DNA from 3 places in the Shewanella sp. KJ2020 genome. Region 3 is predicted to be linked to each of the others. Evidence: predicted binding sites of a transcription regulator. Region 3 holds the regulator's gene; each other region holds the start of a gene.
What was found. The regulator FliA, encoded in region 3, starts transcription of late flagellar genes. The targets are predictions, from matches to a motif close to CTAAAGNTNNNNNNNNNNNNGCCGATA.
Positions count from the first base shown of each region.

Region 1: the regulator FliA is predicted to act here: its motif matches at 1,308-1,334, upstream of pomA (flagellar motor protein PomA).
Region 2: the regulator FliA is predicted to act here: its motif matches at 1,991-2,017, upstream of MJO46_RS09480 (DUF5610 domain-containing protein).

Region 1 covers NZ_JAKUKD010000010.1:115,741-119,021, reverse strand. Annotated here, with positions in the region: gene dxs (1-deoxy-D-xylulose-5-phosphate synthase) at 1-33, opposite strand, end outside; gene ispA ((2E,6E)-farnesyl diphosphate synthase) at 55-936, opposite strand; gene xseB (exodeoxyribonuclease VII small subunit) at 939-1,178, opposite strand; gene pomA (flagellar motor protein PomA) at 1,489-2,256, shown strand; gene MJO46_RS06020 (flagellar motor protein MotB) at 2,260-3,186, shown strand.
Region 2 covers NZ_JAKUKD010000015.1:101,419-104,699, reverse strand. Annotated here, with positions in the region: gene MJO46_RS09490 (FMN-binding glutamate synthase family protein) at 1-1,271, opposite strand, end outside; gene MJO46_RS09485 (phosphoglycerate mutase family protein) at 1,283-1,879, opposite strand; gene MJO46_RS09480 (DUF5610 domain-containing protein) at 2,051-2,677, shown strand; gene MJO46_RS09475 (ferredoxin--NADP reductase) at 2,789-3,281, shown strand, end outside.
Region 3 covers NZ_JAKUKD010000032.1:185,428-188,708, forward strand. Annotated here, with positions in the region: gene flhF (flagellar biosynthesis protein FlhF) at 1-208, shown strand, start outside; gene MJO46_RS18770 (MinD/ParA family protein) at 213-1,094, shown strand; gene MJO46_RS18775 (RNA polymerase sigma factor FliA) at 1,087-1,800, shown strand; gene cheY (chemotaxis response regulator CheY) at 1,848-2,231, shown strand; gene MJO46_RS18785 (protein phosphatase CheZ) at 2,245-2,982, shown strand; gene MJO46_RS18790 (chemotaxis protein CheA) at 2,998-3,281, shown strand, end outside.

The sequences.
Region 1 (3,281 bases), on a different contig from region 3:
CAATACGGGAAACTGAGAAATGTCCAAACTCATAGCGAGATACTTCGTCTCTTATTATATTCTTCGCTCAATGATATAGCGGGCGAAGTCTGCAATTAACTGGCTATTGTATGGCAATTTAGCCAGCGCTGATAGTGCCTCTTGGATCAGTTGCGCTGCGGTGTCTTTAGCACCTTGTAGTCCAAGCAGTTGCGGAAAAGTACTCTTATTCGATTCTGCGTCCGAGCCCTGGGGCTTGCCGAGTTCTTCCGTGGTGGCAATGATATCCAGAATATCGTCTTGCACTTGGAAGGCAAGCCCTACTGCATGGGCAAATTCCATCATAGCCTGATATTCATCTTTTGGTGCATTGGCGGCAATCAAGGCTAACTCAACGGCGCAGCTGATCAGCGCACCCGTTTTCATATTGTGTAGTTGAGTTAAAGCATTAAGATCAATTTTTTTATCGGTTGAGGCTAAGTCTATCGCTTGGCCGCCACACATACCCCGATACCCCGATGCTTTTGCCAATGCCCGAACCATAGCGATATGCTGCTCACTGCTGATACCAGGAACCGCTTCGGTCACAATTTCAAAGGCTAAGGTTTGCAATGCATCGCCAGCAAGGATGGCGGTGGCTTCATCGAAGGCAATATGCACTGTGGGTTGACCGCGGCGAAGCGCATCATCATCCATGGCGGGTAAATCGTCATGGATTAAGGAATAGGCATGGATGCACTCAATGGCGGCGGCGCAGGCATCTAATTTTTCAAGCGTGACGCCGAACATCTGCCCAACACTGTAAACAAGAAATGGACGGATCCGTTTACCACCTAGGAGTGCGCCATGGGTCATGGCCGCCTTTAATTGGGGGGCGGTATCTTCGAGTGTACTAAAACGCTGTTTTAATTGGTTATCAACCCGTTGTTGATATGTTTGTATGGCATTGACTAACACGCTTATTCACCCTCAACGGCATAGGGAGACAGGGGCGCATTTTCATCTGGTTTCAGTAAAATGGCCACTTTTTGTTGGGCTTGTTCGAGCTTAGCTTGGCTATTACGCACGAGGTTAATGCCACGTTCAAATTGTTTTAACGCATCATCGAGTGAGACGTCCCCCTGTTCTAACTCGGCCACAATGCGCTCGAGTTCAGCTAGGGATTCTTCAAAACTGAGGTTTTCGGGTTTCTTCGCCACGTTAATAATTCCTTTGAAAGAGCGGACACAAGGTATATCAGGGCGGCGCAAGGGTCAAATTCAGACGGCGGATATTTGCTCAATAGCACGCTTTGTTGCTGAATTTTTTTCAGAAAATATAAATAGTCGCTAAACTTGCTTAGTGCTTGTCCGATAACTGACAATAGGATAACCACGTTTTAGATGATTTTTGCATAACTGATAAGGCTCACGTAAATACTAGCGTGTTATGTTGACGCAAATAACACGAGTGTAATTTTACTCATAGAGTCAGTATTATGTTGTTTATAGCCAATATTGAGGAGCCATTGTGGATTTAGCTACATTAATTGGTCTGGTCGGAAGCTTTGGTTTTATCCTTTGGGCGATGGTGACCAGCGGCGGTTTGATGATCTTCGTTGATGTGCCCTCGGTTTTGATCGTATTTGGTGGTTCTTTCTTCGTTGTGATGATGAAGTTCAATCTTAAACAGTTTTTAGGTGCGGTTAAGATCGCGACGAAAGCCTTTATGTTTAAGCTTGATAAGCCAGATGATCTTATCGAGCAATCAGTTACTATGGCCGATGCCGCCCGTAAAGGCGGTTTTCTCGCACTAGAAGAAGCGCAAATTACCAATAGTTTTATGCAAAAAGCCGTCGATATGCTGGTTGATGGCCATGACGGTGAAGTGGTGCGCGCCGCCCTCGAAAAAGACATCGCCTTAACGGAAGAACGTCATCGCATTGGTATTGCTATTTTTAGAGCTTTTGGCGACGTTGGCCCAGCGATGGGGATGATAGGTACACTCGTCGGCCTAGTGGCAATGCTATCGAATATGTCAGATCCTAAATCCATTGGCCCTTCGATGGCGGTGGCGCTGTTAACCACTTTATATGGTGCTGTGGTTGCCAACATGGTGTGTCTTCCTATCGCCGATAAACTCACCCTGCGTATGGGCGAAGAAATGCTCAACCGCAACTTGATCATGGATGCGGTATTGGCTATTCAAGATGGACAAAACCCACGGGTAATTGAAGGGTTCTTGAAAAATTACCTGGCTGAAAAACAGCGGAAAGTCGATACAACGGACGGAGAGTAGCCTATGGCTAAGTGCAATTGTCCACCGCCAGGGGCTCCACTCTGGTTGGCAACATTTGCCGACTTAATGTCGCTGTTAATGTGCTTTTTCGTGCTGCTGCTATCGTTTTCTGAAATGGATGTGATGAAGTTTAAGCAGATCGCAGGCTCGATGAAATATGCTTTCGGGGTGCAAAACAAGGTCGAAGTGAAAGATATTCCTAAGGGAACGTCGGTGATTGCACTGGAGTTTAGGCCCGGTCGTCCCGATCCCACTCCGATTGAAATTATCAACCAACAAACCAATGAAATGACCGAGCCTGTTTTGGATTACCAAGCGGGTGAGGACGAAAGCTCCGGTGGCGTACAGCAACAAAATGGTTCTCAAAGGGGAGGCGAAGCGAGTGCGACGGCTCAGGATACCGCCGACGCTGTCAAAGCCGAAGCCGCTGCGGCCCAGGATCAGATTAATCAGCAAGTGAAAAAAATGGCCCAGGAGCTTAATAAAGAGATCACCGATGGTGCGATTGAAATTGAGTCTTTAGGTCAACAGATTATTATCCGGATCCGCGAGAAAGGCTCATTTGCCTCGGGCTCTGGCTTCCTTCAGCCCAAATTTAAACCTGTAGTTCATGCTGTGGGTGAGTTATTAAAAGATGTGCCGGGGATCATTACCGTGTCTGGTTACACCGATGATATGCAGATAAGTGATGAGCTTTATAGCTCTAATTGGGATTTATCTAGTAAGCGTGCCGTTGCCGTTGCCAGTGTGTTATTAGAGGTGAAAGACTTTGATTCTAAACGGATGAAAGTGGTAGGTATGGCATCTAACAATCCCATAGTACCAAATAATTCAGCGGAAAATCGGGCCCGTAACCGCCGAGTGGAAATTGCTATAGAGCAAGGTAAGGCAAAGGAATCCGAAGAAATTCAAATCGATAAGACGCCTTAAATCCATTGGGTTTATTTTTAGCTAAAGCCGCAAATTTACTGCGGCTTTTTTATTCGGACTTTTTGGGCTGTAAGATCCTAACCCTTTGTGTTGAA
Region 2 (3,281 bases), on a different contig from region 3:
ATACCCGTTGGGCAGGTATCTTTATTACACTGTAAGGCTTGGATGCAGCCGAGGGCAAACATATTACCACGGGCCGATGCGATAAAATCGGCACCTAATGCTAACGCCCAAGCCACCCGTGAAGGTACGATAAGCTTACCGGAGGCTATGACTTTAATACGTTTACGCAATCCTCGTTGGATCAAAATGTTAACCAGAATCGGTAGACTTTCCTTCAGCGGTAAACCAACATAATCCATCAGCGGTTGCGGCGCGGCTCCGGTGCCGCCATCGGCACTGTCTAAGGTAAAAAAGTCGGGGGCAGAATTCTCCCCACGGCGCTCGATTTCATCGCACAAATCTTCGAGCCATTGCACGTCGCCGAGTACGGCTTTGATGCCAGTCGGTTTACCTGTGACCTCCCGTACTCTGGCTATCATGTCCAGAATATCCCCTACATTTTTAAATTCGATGTGGCCATTGGGGCTGATAGAGTCCTGCCCTTGGGGAATGCCACGAATGTGGGCGATTTCTTCGGTCACTTTAAGGCCGGGTAATATGCCTCCTTTACCGGGTTTAGCCCCTTGGCTCATTTTAATTTCGAACATTTTGACTTCGGGATGTGCCGCTATGGTCTTCAGTTTTTCATCGTCTAAATGGCCGTGTTCGTTACGTACGCCGTATTTGGCCGTGCCAATTTGAAAGACCAGATCGCAGCCACCCTTCAGATGATAGGGGCTCAAGCCGCCTTCACCCGTGTTAAGCCAACAACCCGCCTGCGCCGCGCCATGGGAAAGGGCGGTGATTGCTGGGCGTGATAGTGCGCCAAAGCTCATCGCTGAAATATGGCAGATGGCCTGTGTGGTGTAGGGGTGGCGACAGTGGCTACCAATCGTGAGTGGGTGAATGGGCGTGATATCTTCATCTTGGGTAGGGAAGGCGGTATTCATAAACATAATAGTGCCGGCACTATCCAAGGGACGTGTCGAGCCAAAGGCGATGGTTCTATCTACATTTTTCGCTGCGCGGTACACCCAACTTCGTTCGGCGCGGTTAAATGGCAGTTCCTCCCTGTCCTGGGCGAAAAAGTATTGTCTAAAAAATTCACCTTGTTTTTCGAATAGATATCTAAAACGACCTATCACGGGATAGTTGTGTCTCACCGCTTGTTTCGTTTGCATCTTATCGGCAATGTACATGTACACAATGGCGAGTACACCGCATCCAATGAGGATCAAAAAGAGTCCAGAGAATAGATCTAGCCCCCACATAAACCAATTGAGTTCGTTCATCTTGTTATCCTTTATTCTTGGCCGTAGCGAGTCGAAATAAGGCTCGCAGGCTGTCCTTCATTGAGGGAGAGTAAAAATAGTTGGCTGTAATCATCTTCGCCTATCGCAGGGATTTCAGGGCCCCCAAGGGCTTTGATAATAAGGGGAACCGTATTGGAATGCCCAGCGATGAGAGTATTGCCTTTGACCGCATGCACTTGTTCGGTGATTTGCTGCACGTGTTCTGCTATCGCTTTGGTTGCTGGCACAACAGTGACAGGCAAATGGCGGGCTTGGGCTATTGGCGTTAGTGTTTGTTGTGTTCGTTGATATTGTGTCGCAATAAGTTGGGATATGGGGGTGCGATTGAGGGCACTAATGAGGGCGGTAGCGCGTATTTCCCCCGCGGGAGATAATGTCGGGTCCGCCGCTGGCGAGTCGGCTTTTTCGGCATGTCTGACTAAAATAATCAGCCTACTGTCTGCAATAGCTTGATTAATCGGGGTTAAACCAAGGCTGATAAATACCACCAGGCTGGCCAATAGCAGCGCAGGTGATATGGGAAAGCGCCTAAGGGTGCCAGCCAAGGCGTGAAAGTGGAAAAAGTGTAAACTGTGGTCTGCTACCATTGTGTTACATCCTTTTAGATAGGCTAATGCAATGGGTTAAGGGAGAATGATCTTATAATCCCTTTTCTACCATAGCGTTGCGGCATGATGGTACTGTAAATCTAAAAATTACTAAAGTTGGTTAATTTTTGGTCGATAATTAAGTCGACCCAAATTGAATGGATGACCATCATGGAAATCAACAAAGCCCCGCATATGCCGCACACACCTGCGTCACAAAGAAAGTATGCAGAAAATATGGCGGTAAAGGGGGATGAAGCAAGCGATTCAAAAAATGCAAAAGCCGTTGAAGCGACTTCCGCACAAACCGCACAGCAAACCAGTAAACAGCTGATGAACCAAGCGATTCTATCGGCGCAGCAGGATGTGAATATCAAGGCTGGCGATGAGTCTATGACCTTACTCTATCGCGCCGCAATCGAAGCGATCAACAAAGAATTAGCGCCGTCCATGGGCGATAACGCGATTCAAACCGCCTACGACAATGGTGTCGATACCTCCCCAGAGGCCACAGCCGACCGCATAGTGAGTTTTGCAACTCAGTTCTTTAGCATTCATCAACAGCAGAATTCGGGGATGGATTTTGATGAGCAGCTCGAGAGTTTTATGGGCATTATTGGTGGCGCTATCGATAACGGTTTTAAGGAAGCGAGGGATATTTTGTCGGGCCTTAAGGTATTGCAGGGAGACATTGCCGATGGCGTAGATAAAACCTACAGCCTAGTGCAAGAGGGTCTGCAAGCCTTTAGGGATAGCTTTAATAAAAAGCCAGATGAGACACAATCTACAGCATCTTAGCTCCGCCATTGCTCGGTTGGTAAACTTAAGCCCCTTTTGATAAGGGGTTTTTGTTATGCCGATAAAAGTCTATGCTAGAAACCTATTTAACGTTTCACTTGGGGACAAGTTATGTGGACTAGGGGACGAGTTATTGAACGTATTGATTGGAGTGATAAGTTATTTTCGCTGCGGATTGCCGCCGACCTTGCACCTTTTATTCCCGGCCAGTTTATCAAACTCAGTCAAGTGCGTGATGATAAACGCGTTGCCAGAGCCTACTCCCTCGTTAATTCCCCCGATAAAGCCTACGCCGAAGTGCTCGCGATTGCGGTAGAGGATGGGCAATTATCTCCGCAATTACAAAACCTTGTTATTGGCGATGAAATTGATATAACCCCAACTGCAACGGGTTTTATGACCTTAGATGAAATCCCCAAGGGTGAGTTACAAGGGCGGCATTTGTGGTTTTTAGCCACAGGTACTGCGGTGGGGCCGTTCTTATCTATGCTCGATACCGATGAACCTTGGCAACGCTTTGATAAAATCGTATTAGTGTATGGTGTGAGGGAGGCGAAGGATCTGGCCTACCTCGATAAACTGCGAGCCTATGAGCAACAATATC
Region 3 (3,281 bases):
TGTTTCTTTAGCAGGTGCACTAAGTGTGTTGATCCAAAGTGGGTTACCATTAAGCTATGTGACTGATGGTCAACGCGTTCCTGAAGATATGAAAGTCGCGGATACCTTAATGTTAGCGCAGCAGGCGCTGGCGGCATTAGATAGTACAGAACAACAATCATTACAAGACACAGCGTGGTCAGATAATATGGCCTGTGCATTTGAGTAGAGTTATGACCCTGGATCAAGCAAGTGGTTTACGTATGATGAATCAACCCTATAACGAAAAAGTGAAAGTAATTGCGGTCACGGGCGGTAAAGGCGGCGTGGGTAAAACCAGTGTCTCTATTAATACCGCGGTGGCATTAGCCGAGAAGGGCAAGCGAGTCTTAGTGCTCGATGCTGACCTTGGCTTAGCCAATGTTGACGTCATGTTGGGGATCCGTGCCGAGCGTAACCTCTCCCATGTATTATCGGGTGATGCGGAGCTTGACGATATTATTGTCCGCGGTCCTAAGGGCATAGGCATAGTTCCGGCTACCTCGGGTACTCAAGGGATGGTCGAACTTAGCCCTGCGCAACATGCTGGCTTGATTCGCGCTTTCAGTGAGATGCGCACTCAGTTTGATATTCTAGTGGTGGATACCGCTGCGGGGATCTCAGATATGGTGCTCAGTTTTTCCCGCGCCTCGCAGGACGTTTTAGTCGTGGTGTGTGATGAACCTACCTCTATAACCGACGCCTATGCGTTGATCAAAATCCTCAGCCGTGAACACGGCGTTTTCCGCTTTAAAATTGTTGCAAACATGGTGCGTAGTTTACGCGAAGGTATGGAATTATTTGCTAAACTCAGTAAAGTGACCGACAGATTTTTAGATGTCGCACTCGAGCTTGTTGCGACAATTCCATTTGATGAAAATCTGCGTAAATCAGTGCGTAAGCAAAAGTTAGTGGTAGAGGCTTATCCTAAGTCTCCGGCTGCAATTGCGTACCAAGGGTTGGCAAATAAAATCATGAGCTGGCCCGTTCCGCAGCAACCTGGTGGGCATTTGGAGTTTTTCGTTGAACGTTTAGTGCAACGACCAGATTTTCAAGAGGAAAAAACGAGTGAGTAAAGCCGCAGCGTATACTTGTTTAGACAATAAATCATCTATCGTTGAACAGTATGCTCCGTTGGTTAAAAGAATTGCACATCATTTGCTCGCCAGATTACCAGCCTCTGTACAGCTTGATGACCTACTGCAAGCTGGGATGATGGGATTACTCGAAGCATCATCCAAGTTTGATGGTGGCAAAGGTGCAAAATTTGAAACCTTCGCCGGTATACGGATCCGCGGTGCCATGCTGGATGAGATCCGCCGTGGCGATTGGGTTCCTCGTTCCGTTCATCGTAACAACCGTAGGGTCGCGCAAGCTATTGATGAGTTAGAGCAAGTTTTGGGTCGTGATGCGCGCGACACAGAAATTGCAGAAAAACTTGATATGACGCTCGATGAGTACCATCATATCCTTAACGATGTTTCTGTCGGAAAAATCATAGGGATAGAAGACTTAGGCGTATCGCAGGATATACTAACTCCGAGCGATAGGTCTGACGATGGTACGTTTGAGGCATTAGCCGAGACCCAATTTCATTCTGCGCTAGTTGAGGCAATAAAATTATTGCCAGAAAGAGATGCGTTAGTGTTATCGCTGTACTACGATGAAGCATTGAATTTAAAAGAGATTGGCGCCATTCTTGAAGTAAGCGAATCGCGAGTTAGCCAGATATTAAGTCAGGCAATGTTGCGACTCAAAGGCAAGCTCAAGCACTGGACATAAGTATAATTATTAATCGAGCACAGAATGTCAGCTCACCGGAGGAAACCTTGGACAAGAATATGAAGATTCTTATTGTTGACGACTTTTCAACAATGAGACGTATCATCAAGAACTTGTTGCGAGACTTGGGGTTTAATAACACCCAAGAAGCAGACGACGGCTCAACCGCCCTGCCCATGTTGCAAAAGGGGGATTTTGATTTCGTTGTTACAGATTGGAATATGCCCGGCATGCAGGGAATTGACCTGTTAAAGGCTATTCGCGCAGACGATTCGCTAAAGCATTTACCCGTATTAATGGTCACGGCTGAAGCAAAGCGTGAACAAATTATTGCTGCCGCGCAGGCGGGAGTTAATGGCTATGTGGTTAAACCTTTTACCGCAGCTACGTTGAAAGAGAAGTTAGATAAAATATTCGAACGACTCGCTTGAGCAAGGATGAGCTATGAAGTCATATACATCAGGGCTCATCACGCTCGAGCAAGCTCGGCATTTAGTTGAATTATTAAGTGCGGGTGAGCAATCTCAGGCTGATGATTTATTTCGGGAACTCGCAGCTCCGCTACAGAGAGAACTCTTTGATGAAGTCGGTAAACTAACCCGACAACTTCACAGTGCGTTAATGGACTTCCAAGTCGATAATCGATTAGTGGAATTAGCCAATACTGCAATACCTGACGCCAAACAACGATTAAGTTACGTCATCGATATGACGGAGCAAGCGGCAAATAAAACCATGGATGCGGTCGAAGAATGCTTGCCATTGGCCAATGCATTAACCGCTAATATTGAAAGGGTTATGCCATCTTGGGAAAAGTTAATGCGCCGGGATATCGCATTAGCGGATTTTAAAGTGCTTTGCCACGATGTGCAGCATTTGATGTCGCGTAGTGAACAGGACTCGAATCGGTTACGTGAGTTACTTAATCAAATACTGATGGCGCAGGATTTTCAGGATCTCACGGGGCAAATGATCCGCCGCGTGATCGATCTGGTGATGGAAGTTGAAAGTAATCTGGTGTCTATGCTGACGGTATTTGGTGAGCAGCCGGTAATTGAGAGTCAGATTACTCAGAAAAATAATATTGAAGCAGAAGGCCCGATAATGAATGCTGAGCTTCGTCAAGATGTGGTAACGGGTCAAGACGAAGTGGACGATCTTCTATCGAGTCTGGGTTTCTAACTGGGAGTCAATTTGATGGCCTTTGATGTAGATGAAGAGATACTCCAGGACTTTTTAATCGAAGCAGGCGAGATTTTAGAACTGCTGCAGGAGCAACTTGTTGCCCTTGAAAATAATCCTGATGATACTGACTTGCTGAATGCCATTTTCAGGGGATTTCATACCGTTAAAGGCGGCGCAGGCTTTCTCAGTTTGACCCCTATGGTCGATGTTTGCCATGAAGCGGAGAACACGTTTGACCTGTTACGTACAGGGAAAAGAAGCGTCAATGCCGAGCTGATGGATATTATTTTGCAGGC